DNA from 3 places in the Paenibacillus sp. NPDC055715 genome. Region 3 is predicted to be linked to each of the others. Evidence: predicted binding sites of a transcription regulator. Region 3 holds the regulator's gene; each other region holds the start of a gene.
The links. The regulator Rex, encoded in region 3, represses fermentation and respiration genes when NADH is low (regulators of the CRP and FNR family bind a similar motif). The targets are predictions, from matches to a motif close to TTGTGAAATATTTCACAA.

Region 1 (3,289 bases), on a different contig from region 3:
CATCGACAGTTACAGTAGAACGTGGTACTGAAATGATGAGACGTTTCCAACCAGATTGCATCATCGCATTGGGCGGCGGTTCGCCAATGGATGCGGCTAAAGGCATGTGGATGTTCTATGAATACCCAGATACTGATTTCAACAATCTGAAACAAAAATTCATGGATATCCGCAAACGGATTTACAAATACCCACGTCTTGGTCAAAAAGCGCAATTTGTAGCCATTCCTACAACCTCGGGTACAGGTTCGGAAGTTACGTCGTTCGCAGTTATTACAGATAAAAATCAGGGCAACACGAAGTATCCGCTGGCTGACTATGAGTTGACCCCTGATGTGGCAATTATTGACCCAGTGTTTGTATATTCGCTGCCTAAAACAGCTGTAGCAGATACAGGTATGGACGTTCTGACACATGCCATTGAGGCATACGTGTCCGTAATGGCTAGTGACTACACAGACGGTCTGGCGATTAAAGCCATTCAACTGGTATTCCAATACCTGGAGCAATCGGCTCTGACTGGCGACAAGCTGGCTCGTGAAAAAATGCATAATGCTTCCACACTGGCAGGGATGGCGTTTGCCAATGCGTTCCTGGGCATTAACCATAGTCTTGCGCATAAATGGGGCGGACAATATCATACAGCCCACGGCCGTACGAATGCCATTTTGTTACCACACGTCATTCGCTATAATGCGAAAAAACCGACAAAATTTGCTTCGTTCCCTAAATATTCGCACTTTGTTGCGGATGAGCGTTATGCAGAAATTGCACGCATACTGGGACTGCCTGCTCGTACGACTGAAGAAGGGGTTAACAGCTTAATTGAAGCAATCCGTAAGCTGAACAAAACACTCGGTATCGAGGAGTCGTTCCAGCAAATCGGCTTTGATGCGAAGGATTTTGAATCGCGTGTGGATTATCTGGCAGATCGCGCTTTTGAGGATCAATGTACAACTGCGAATCCGAAGCTGCCGCTGGTTACCGAATTGGCTGATGTATACCGCAATGCCTTCTACGGACGTTTTGACCAATAATATATAGGTACGAAGAGGCTTGTGACTAAGTATTTTCCCGTTCAATACCAACGCAGGCTCTCTATATAGAGGGCCTGTGCTGGTTTGGGAAGGAAGATGAACGGCAAGCATAAAGGTACGGGCGTGAAGTTGGGGAAAATAAAGTGATAAATATCACCTTTATTGTGATTTTTGTCACATACTACACGCTATCATTATTCTACAATGAGGGTGTAAGAAAGGTCCCGACACTGAGCGTAAGACATCGGTGAAAAGGCCGGGCTAAAGTATTATTTAATTGTGAAAAAAATCACAAGTCCGGAAGACAAAAAATTTGGAGGGATTTACATGTCGGTGATTGAGAGAAAATTACAAGAGCAACAATCTGGCTGGAGAGGTTTTAAAAAAGGTAAATGGACTAAAGAAGTTAACGTCAACGATTTTATTGAAACCAATATCTTACCTTATGTCGGCAACGAAGAATTTCTGGTTGGCCCTACCGCCAACACAATTGCACTGTGGGATATTGTATCCGATCTTACCAAAAAAGAGTTGGCAAACGGCGGCGTGCTTGATGTAGACGTGAATACGCCATCCACTATTATTTCACATAAGCCGGGTTATCTAGACCGGGATAAAGAACAAGTTGTCGGTGTACAAACAGACGCTCCATTCAAACGCTCCTTGCAGCCGTTTGGTGGAATCCGGATGATGATCGACGCTTGCAAGGCCTATGGCTTTGAAGTACCGCAAAGCATTGTTGACATCTTCACTAATATTCGCAAAACGCATAATCAGGGTGTATTCGACGCTTATACTGATGATATGAAAGCAGCTCGTAAAGCGGGTATTATCACTGGTTTGCCGGATGCATATGGTCGTGGCCGCATTATCGGTGACTACCGTCGCGTAGCACTGTATGGCGCAGACTACCTGATTAAAGACAAAAAGGCTCAATTAAAAAGCCTTGAATTGGATTCTATGGAAGAAGATGTAATTCGTCTGCGTGAAGAAATTTCCGAGCAGACTCGCGCTTTGAACGAGCTGAAACAAATGGCTGCTGAGCATGGTTTTGACATCTCAAAACCTGCTAACAACGCTAAAGAAGCTTTCCAATGGGTGTATTTTGGCTATTTAGCAGCGATCAAAGAACAAAATGGTGCAGCAATGTCCTTGGGACGCGTATCTTCCTTCCTTGATATCTATACTCAACGGGATCTGGAAGAAGGCGCAATGACAGAAGAGCAAGCACAAGAATTGGTCGATCATTTTGTTATGAAACTGCGTATTGTTAAATTCCTGCGCACACCTGATTATAACGAACTGTTCAGCGGAGACCCAACATGGGTAACTGAATCCATTGGCGGTATGTCTATTACTGGAGAAACTCGGGTTACTAAAAACAGCTTCCGCTTCTTGCACACCCTGTACAATCTGGGACCTGCACCGGAGCCAAACCTGACTGTACTATGGTCGGAAAAACTGCCTGAAGGTTTCAAAAAATATTGTGCTAAAGTATCCATTGAAACCAGCTCCATTCAGTACGAAAATGATGATCTGATGCGTCCGGTTTATGGCGATGATTATGGTATCGCTTGTTGTGTATCGGCAATGAAAATCGGTAAACAAATGCAATTCTTTGGTGCCCGTGCCAACTTAGCTAAAGCTTTGTTGTATGCCATCAACGGTGGTGTGGATGAAAAATCAGGTGCTCAAGTGGGTCCTGAATATCCTGCAATCACAGGTGAAGTGTTGGATTACGAGGAAGTGCTGAGCCGCTTCAAACCAATGATGGAATGGTTGGCAAAACTGTACATGAACACTTTGAACGTTATTCACTACATGCATGACAAGTACAGCTACGAACGGATTGAAATGGCGCTGCATGACCGTGATATTGTCCGTACGATGGCTTGTGGTATTGCCGGTCTGTCCGTTGCTGCAGATTCCCTGAGTGCCATTAAACATGCGAAGGTGAAACCAATCCGTAACGAAAAAGGCATCGCTATTGACTTTGAAATCGAAGGCGAATACCCTTGCTACGGTAATAACGATGATCGTGTAGATAACATCGCAGTAGAACTGGTAGAGTCCTTCATGGGCATGATCCGCAAGCACAAAGCTTACCGGAATGCGATTCCTACTCAATCTGTACTGACTATTACTTCCAACGTGGTGTACGGTAAGAAAACAGGTACAACACCGGATGGACGTAAAGCAGGCGAACCGTTTGCACCAGGTGCAAACCCAATGCACGGACGCGATAAAAAGGG
Region 2 (3,289 bases), on a different contig from region 3:
CCCGCACTTCTCCAATCGTCCGCAGGGAAATAAACGTCAGCCCATGCATCAGGCACATCCCCACCACGGTCAGTCCAATCCATACCGTATATCCGTTAAACACATCGGAGAATCCGGCTTTCAAGTCCATGTTTTGCTGAATAGGTACACCCTTTACCAAAGCCGCAAAAGCCATACCGAACAGCATCGGCGGCAGAAAGCTACCCATCAGAATGCAGGCATCCCACGTCCCTGTCCACCATTTTCCTTCTGCCTTGCCTCGGAACTCAAAGGAAACTCCACGTAAGATCAAACCAAGCAGAATAAGTACAAATACCAGATAATATCCGCTGAACATCGTCGCATACCAGTGCGGGAAAGCCGCGAACATCGCGCCTGCTGCTGTGATCAGCCATACTTCGTTCGCATCCCAAAATGGACCAATCGTATTGATCATCAACCGTTTTTGCTGGTCATTACGCGGCACCAGACCTGTAGCCATACCCACGCCAAAATCGAAGCCCTCCAGGAAGAAGAATCCGGTGAACAGCACAGCAATCAATAAGAACCACAAATCATTTAACGACAATGGTGTCACCCCCTTGAGCGAATGGATCATGGATTACCGTTTCCAGATGTGGTTCGATATCCGGACCTTTGCGAGCTGTACGGACAAACAGGAATGCCAGCACACCCGTTAAAATTAAATACAATGCGGTAAACGAGATCAGTGAGAACAGCACTTCCCCTGCCACAACGGTAGGCGAAACGGAATCTTTGGTTTGAAGTAAACCAAAGACAGTCCAAGGCTGACGCCCCACTTCCGTCATGATCCAACCCGCGGTGTTCCCAATGAATGGAAGAGATATGCCCAACATCATCAAGCGGAAGAACCAGCGATGCGAACCCTCCAATTTTTTACGGAATGTCAGATAAGCCCCGTACAAAGCAAGTACAATCATGGCACATCCGGCCGCAATCATAATGCGAAAACTCCAAAATGTAGTACGTACCGGCGGGATATAATTACCCGGGCCGTAGGCTTTCTCATATTGTGCCTGAAGCTCATCCATCCCCAGTACCGCGCCGGATAGCTTATTATAGGACAGCAAACTCAGGAGATAAGGAAGCTTTAACTCAAAGCTATTTTCCTTCCTTTCAGGGTCAATGCCTGCGATAACCGTCCAAGGGGCCGGGTCACTACTGTTATCCCATAACCCTTCACTGGCAGCCATCTTCATCGGCTGTGTTTCCACCAGATATTGAGCCTGTCCGTGACCAAACATCGGGATCAGCATCGAACTAATCAATGCGACAATAATACTTACTTTGAAAGAAGGCTTGAAAAAATGCAGATTCTTCTTGTGCATCAGCTTCCATGCGCTAATACCCGCGACGAGAAAAGCACCTGTCGCAAAAGCCGCAAACAGCGTATGTGGAAACTCCCATAACAGCTGTTCGTTTGTCAACAGAGCTAAAAAATCTTTCATTTCTGCACGACCGTTATGAATCTCATATCCTACTGGACGTTGCATGAATGAATTGGCTGCCAAAATCCACAGGGCAGACAGCATCGTACCGATGGATACTAGCCACATACAAGTTAAATGGACTGCTTTGGACAGCCGTTCCCAGCCGAATACCCACAATCCGATAAAGGTTGATTCCAGGAAAAAGGCGAGCAGTGCCTCAATCGCCAGCGGCGTACCGAACACATCACCGACAAAACGGGAAAAGTCCGACCAGTTCATCCCGAACTGGAACTCCTGCAAAATCCCAGTGACCACGCCCACTGCAAAGTTAATGAGCAGAAACGTTCCCCAGAATTGAGCCATTTTTTTGTACAAATCATTTTTTTTGATTACATACATGGTCTCCATTATTGCCACCAGCAACGACAATCCAATGGAGATCGGCACATAAACAAAGTGAAGAATTGTTGTGGTTGCAAACTGCAACCTTGCCAATTCTAATACGTCCATGATGTTATTCCTCCCCCTGCGCTTCTCTTAAGAATGAATGTTAATAATTAGGTTCTGAAGCCTCCCTTCATAATTGTGAACATATTCACATTGTTACATGTGGAACGATCACTTATTATGAAAAGCTCCCTCAGGCATCTTCATTGCGTAGTCTCATGATCCGGCTTCAGAATATCATCATTATATAGAATAGGTTTGAATGAAATAGAATCGAAAGTGTGAACATCGTGTCAAAGCTGTGTCGTAATAATTCCAATTTATGAAAAAATCCTTTTTTATGGAAAATGCGACATTTGCGATTGATCTACCTCGTTTTTTCGCGCAAAAAAGTCTCTCTTCGTTCGGAGAACCTTCCTCCGACATCTGCAAGAGAGACTTCATAGAGTGAAACTGAGGGAAGCTATCAACTGCCATGCCTGTAAAAGAATCTCATGCCATTACTTCCTTTTTACTTAGCGGATAACCCCCTGCTACAGACACCTTGAACAGCACATTGAACAGTCACAGTATAGGGATTTTTTGTGCTACGCCCATTTTAGTAGATAACCCTAATGGGGACAGTAACGGCTGCCATTGATTGACCTAACATCTAATTGAAGAGATTTTATATTTATCAAGGTAGGATTTAATTTTATCAGTATCCTGATCGGCATTCGCTAAAGCTACATAGCCATCTGGTCTCACCAATAAGACACAATTGGGAATGATTCCAACACCTTTCATGGATTTCTTCCATTTAATTTCATGTATTGGAATCGCTGAAGACTCTGCAAGTTGGCGAAGATCCTCGGTTGATTCACCGTAAACATGGAATTGCCAGTCTACAGATTGCAGATCATTAAAATTATCTCCATCATCAGTTTCTATCCATGGTAATCGATCCCCTCCATGTACGTGCCCTGCTCTTCCCTCACTGAGCATACTGGTTGGATAATGGATGTGCGTTTGGGATATCAACCTGAACATTTTCTTTCTTATCGCTGGGATGCTTATCATCCTAGGCAAAAGATAAGGAATGGTATTTCCTACGATACCATGGCTAACTACTGCTTGAAATACTCTGTCTGTTGTTGATACTAATGTTTTTGCAAATGCAATCCGTTCTTCTTCATATGAATTCAGTATTTTTTCATCTGCTTTTTTACGAAGAACAGCCGAAAGTTTCCATGCCAAATTCATGGCATCCCCAATCCCGGTATTCATCCCTTGACCACCTACCGGACTATGTATATGTCCAGCATCTCCTGCAATGAATACTCTGCCTTTACGGAAATGTTCACTCACCCGGTGATGAACTTTATATGACGAGTACCAGTTTACTGTATCGA
Region 3 (3,289 bases):
ACCTGAATTAGCGCGACAGCAGCCCTTCAAAGGCGGCTTGTGCCTCATGCTTGATACGTTCCTCATCCATAGTCAGGCACTCACCGTTTTTCACAACCTGACGACCGTCTACCCATACATGAGCCACGTCTTTGGCGCTTGCAGAGTATACGGCATGAGATATGAGATCCGTACGCGGCAAGAAATGCGCCTGATTCAGATCGAGCGCGATAAAGTCAGCCTTGTTGCCTGCTGCCAGCGCTCCTACCTCTTTCAAGCCAATCGACTTCGCTCCATACTCCGTTGCCAGGCGCAACGCCTCACCCGCAGGAACTGCGGTGGGGTCGCCCGATACTCCCTTGTGAATGAGCGCTGCCAGACGCATTTCTTCAAACATATCCAGGTTATTGTTACTAGCGGGACCGTCTGTTCCGAGAGAGACAGTAACGCCTGCACGCAGCAGGTCGGGCACTCTGGCCACACCACTTGCCAGCTTCAAGTTGCTGCCCGGATTATGTGAAACCGCTACACCACGTTCAGCCAGCAAAGCTATTTCTTCGTCATTCAAATGAACGCCATGGGCAACAAGCGATGGACGGGAGAAAAAGCCCAGCTTATCCAAATGTGCAACCGGACGTAAGCCGTAGTCGCGTACGTTTTGTTCTACTTCGGCAATGGTTTCGGACATATGCGTATGCAACGGTAAGTCCAGATCATGCGCTGCCTGTACGAATTTTTCGATAAACGCAGGCGGGCACGTATACGGCGCATGCGGAGACATCATGGTCGTAATGCGACCGTCTGCTTTTCCATGCCAATTACGCGCAAAGGTCACAGCCTCAGCCAGCTTGATCCGCTGCTCTTCCTCCGAACACAGTCCAATCGCTCCACGCATCAGACTGGCACGAATGCCAGACTCTTCAGCTACACGAGCTACCTCGTCCATATGATCGTACATGTCCAGGAAGGTTGTTGTACCGCCTTTCAACATTTCCAGCACGGACAAGGACGTACCCCAGTACACATCCTTAGACGTAAATTTTGCTTCCATAGGCCACATTTTTTCCTGAAGCCATACTTGAAGAGCCAAATCGTCCCCATACCCACGCAATAGAGACATCGCCGCATGGCCATGTGTATTGATTAGCCCAGGTAAAAACAGCAACCCGTTACCGTCAATCGCTTCTGTCTCTTCATCACCCGCAGGCAGAGTTTCGCCAATGTAAGTGATGCGGCTGTCCTCTACGATCATATAGCCGCGGATTACCCCGGTCTCTGTTCTATTCACGGCAAAAGAACCGTTTTTAATCATCCATTTATTATTTGCTGTCATGTTGCGTACCTTCCTTTCGGTCCTCTAAATAATAAGCGAGGCTTAACAAATCCGTTGTAAAGTCTGTGGCATGTACCCGGATGCTCGCAGGTGTCTTGAGAATGGTGGGTGCAAAATTCAAGATCGCTCCAATGCCATTCTTAATAAGCTTGTCAGCCACATGCTGTGCTTCAAAATCCGGTACGGTAATAATCCCGATCCGAATGTTTTGTTCCTTCACAGTCGCTTCCAGTTCATCCATCGGCTGTACGACCAGCGTATTGATCCTGGTTCCGACTTTATCTGGAACCGCATCAAATACCGCTACAATTTTCATATTGTCTTTTAAATAAGCATTATAATTCGAAAGGGCTTGCCCCAGATTACCTGCTCCGACCAATACCACGTTAATTTGCTGGTCGATTTTCAGGATATGGCGTATTTTCTCGATAAGATAAGTAACGTCATAGCCGATACCCTTACGGCCAAAATCTCCAAAATACGCGAGATCTTTACGGATTTGAGCCGGATTCAGATCCAGTCTCTGTCCCAGCTCCTGGGAAGAGACCGTAGCCACTTCCCGTTTGTACAGTGTATTCAGATAACGTAAATATACGGGTAACCTCCGTACGACAGCCTCTGAAATTTTATCTGATTTCATACTTGCTCCCCCTAATTGTAACAGACATGTTTAGATGTCCGTCCGTTATGCATCTGTCCCCGGGGCGGATTGAAGCCATTCGGCGATGCGGGGCACCATTTGCTCCGTCGGCATATGCTCCATTTTTGGTCCCGGTAACGAGTACAAAAAGTGCTTTCCGTAATAAGATTCGATCACACGCGTATCGTAAACGATAACGACTCCGTGGTCGCTCGCCGTACGTACCAAACGTCCAAATCCCTGTTTGAAGCGAATGACAGCCTGTGGAACAGACAGCTTCATAAAAGGATTTTTCTTCTGCTGCTGGAGCAGCTCACTTTTAGCCTCCAGCAGCGGGTGATTTGGCGGTTGGAACGGCAAGCGGACGATGGCCAGACACGTCAACGCCTTGCCCGGAATATCGACGCCTTCCCAGAAGCTGCTGGTTCCCAGCAACACAGAAGCTTTGGCTTCCTGAAAACGTCGGGTCAGCTTGCTGCGGCTCCCACTGTCCACGCCCTGCCCCAGCACGGTGATGTCACTGGAAGACAGCGCTTCCTTGAGCGGCTCATACACCTGCCGAAGCATACGGTAGGAGGTAAAGAGAACGAGCATCCTCCCCCGCGTCGCTTGAGCAGTCGCGCCTAGCGAGCTGACGAGCATATTTACAAAATGCTCGTCTCCCACACTGCCCTTCACGCTCGGAAAATCCCTTGGGATGACTAACAGCACCTGATCCCTGTAGTTGAAGGGTGACGGAAGCTGCGTAGTCATCAGCCGCCCTTGATCTACGGCCTCCTGCAAGCCGAGTTGATCGGTCATGTACTGAAACGACTTATCCACCGACAAGGTAGCAGACGTCAGAATAATGCTTCTTTTTTTATCAAAAAACATTTCTTTCAGCTGGCGGCTCACATCGACGGGCACCGCATAAAATTGCAGCGACTTGCTGCGGAATTGCCCGCTCGCTTCGAGCCAGTATACGGTCGTTTCATCATCCAGCCGCATGAAAAAGTGCAAGCTTTCCCTAATACCTGCCAAATCCTTGAGCAGTCCCGTAATATCCGTAATGAGGCTGTCAGCCGCATAATCGTCATGCTCTTCCTTCACGTCGAGCATCAGCTTGTCGCCCTTGCGCAAAATTTCGCTCATCGTTACATAAAGCTGATTTTCCAGCGCAGCCGCCTGATCCCACTTGGCAGGCTTGGCCGACGGCTTGAGACGGGAAGAAAACTGCCCTGTTTCGCCCGGTGTCGCATCACTTCGCTCCGGCAGCATGCCAAACAGCTTGTCGCTCAGCAAATCCCAAGTCTCCTTGACTTCCAGCACGAGCGGATACAGCTGATCGATGGTAGAGG

Region 1: pflB (formate C-acetyltransferase) is a predicted target of Rex. The motif match lies at 1,315-1,332, and genes of this name have one in related genera.
Region 2: ACWGOO_RS17965 (cytochrome ubiquinol oxidase subunit I) is a predicted target of Rex. The motif match lies at 2,035-2,052, and genes of this name have one in related genera.

Annotation. Positions count from the first base shown of each region.
Region 1 covers NZ_JBSHGA010000024.1:4,407-7,695, forward strand. Annotated here, with positions in the region: gene adhE (bifunctional acetaldehyde-CoA/alcohol dehydrogenase) at 1-1,037, shown strand, start outside; gene pflB (formate C-acetyltransferase) at 1,365-3,289, shown strand, end outside.
Region 2 covers NZ_JBSHGA010000012.1:21,137-24,425, forward strand. Annotated here, with positions in the region: gene cydB (cytochrome d ubiquinol oxidase subunit II) at 1-568, opposite strand, end outside; gene ACWGOO_RS17965 (cytochrome ubiquinol oxidase subunit I) at 555-1,961, opposite strand; gene ACWGOO_RS17970 (FAD-dependent monooxygenase) at 2,544-3,289, opposite strand, start outside.
Region 3 covers NZ_JBSHGA010000004.1:171,540-174,828, forward strand. Annotated here, with positions in the region: gene ACWGOO_RS09245 (amidohydrolase) at 8-1,312, opposite strand; gene ACWGOO_RS09250 (redox-sensing transcriptional repressor Rex) at 1,299-1,952, opposite strand; gene dinG (ATP-dependent DNA helicase DinG) at 1,998-3,289, opposite strand, start outside.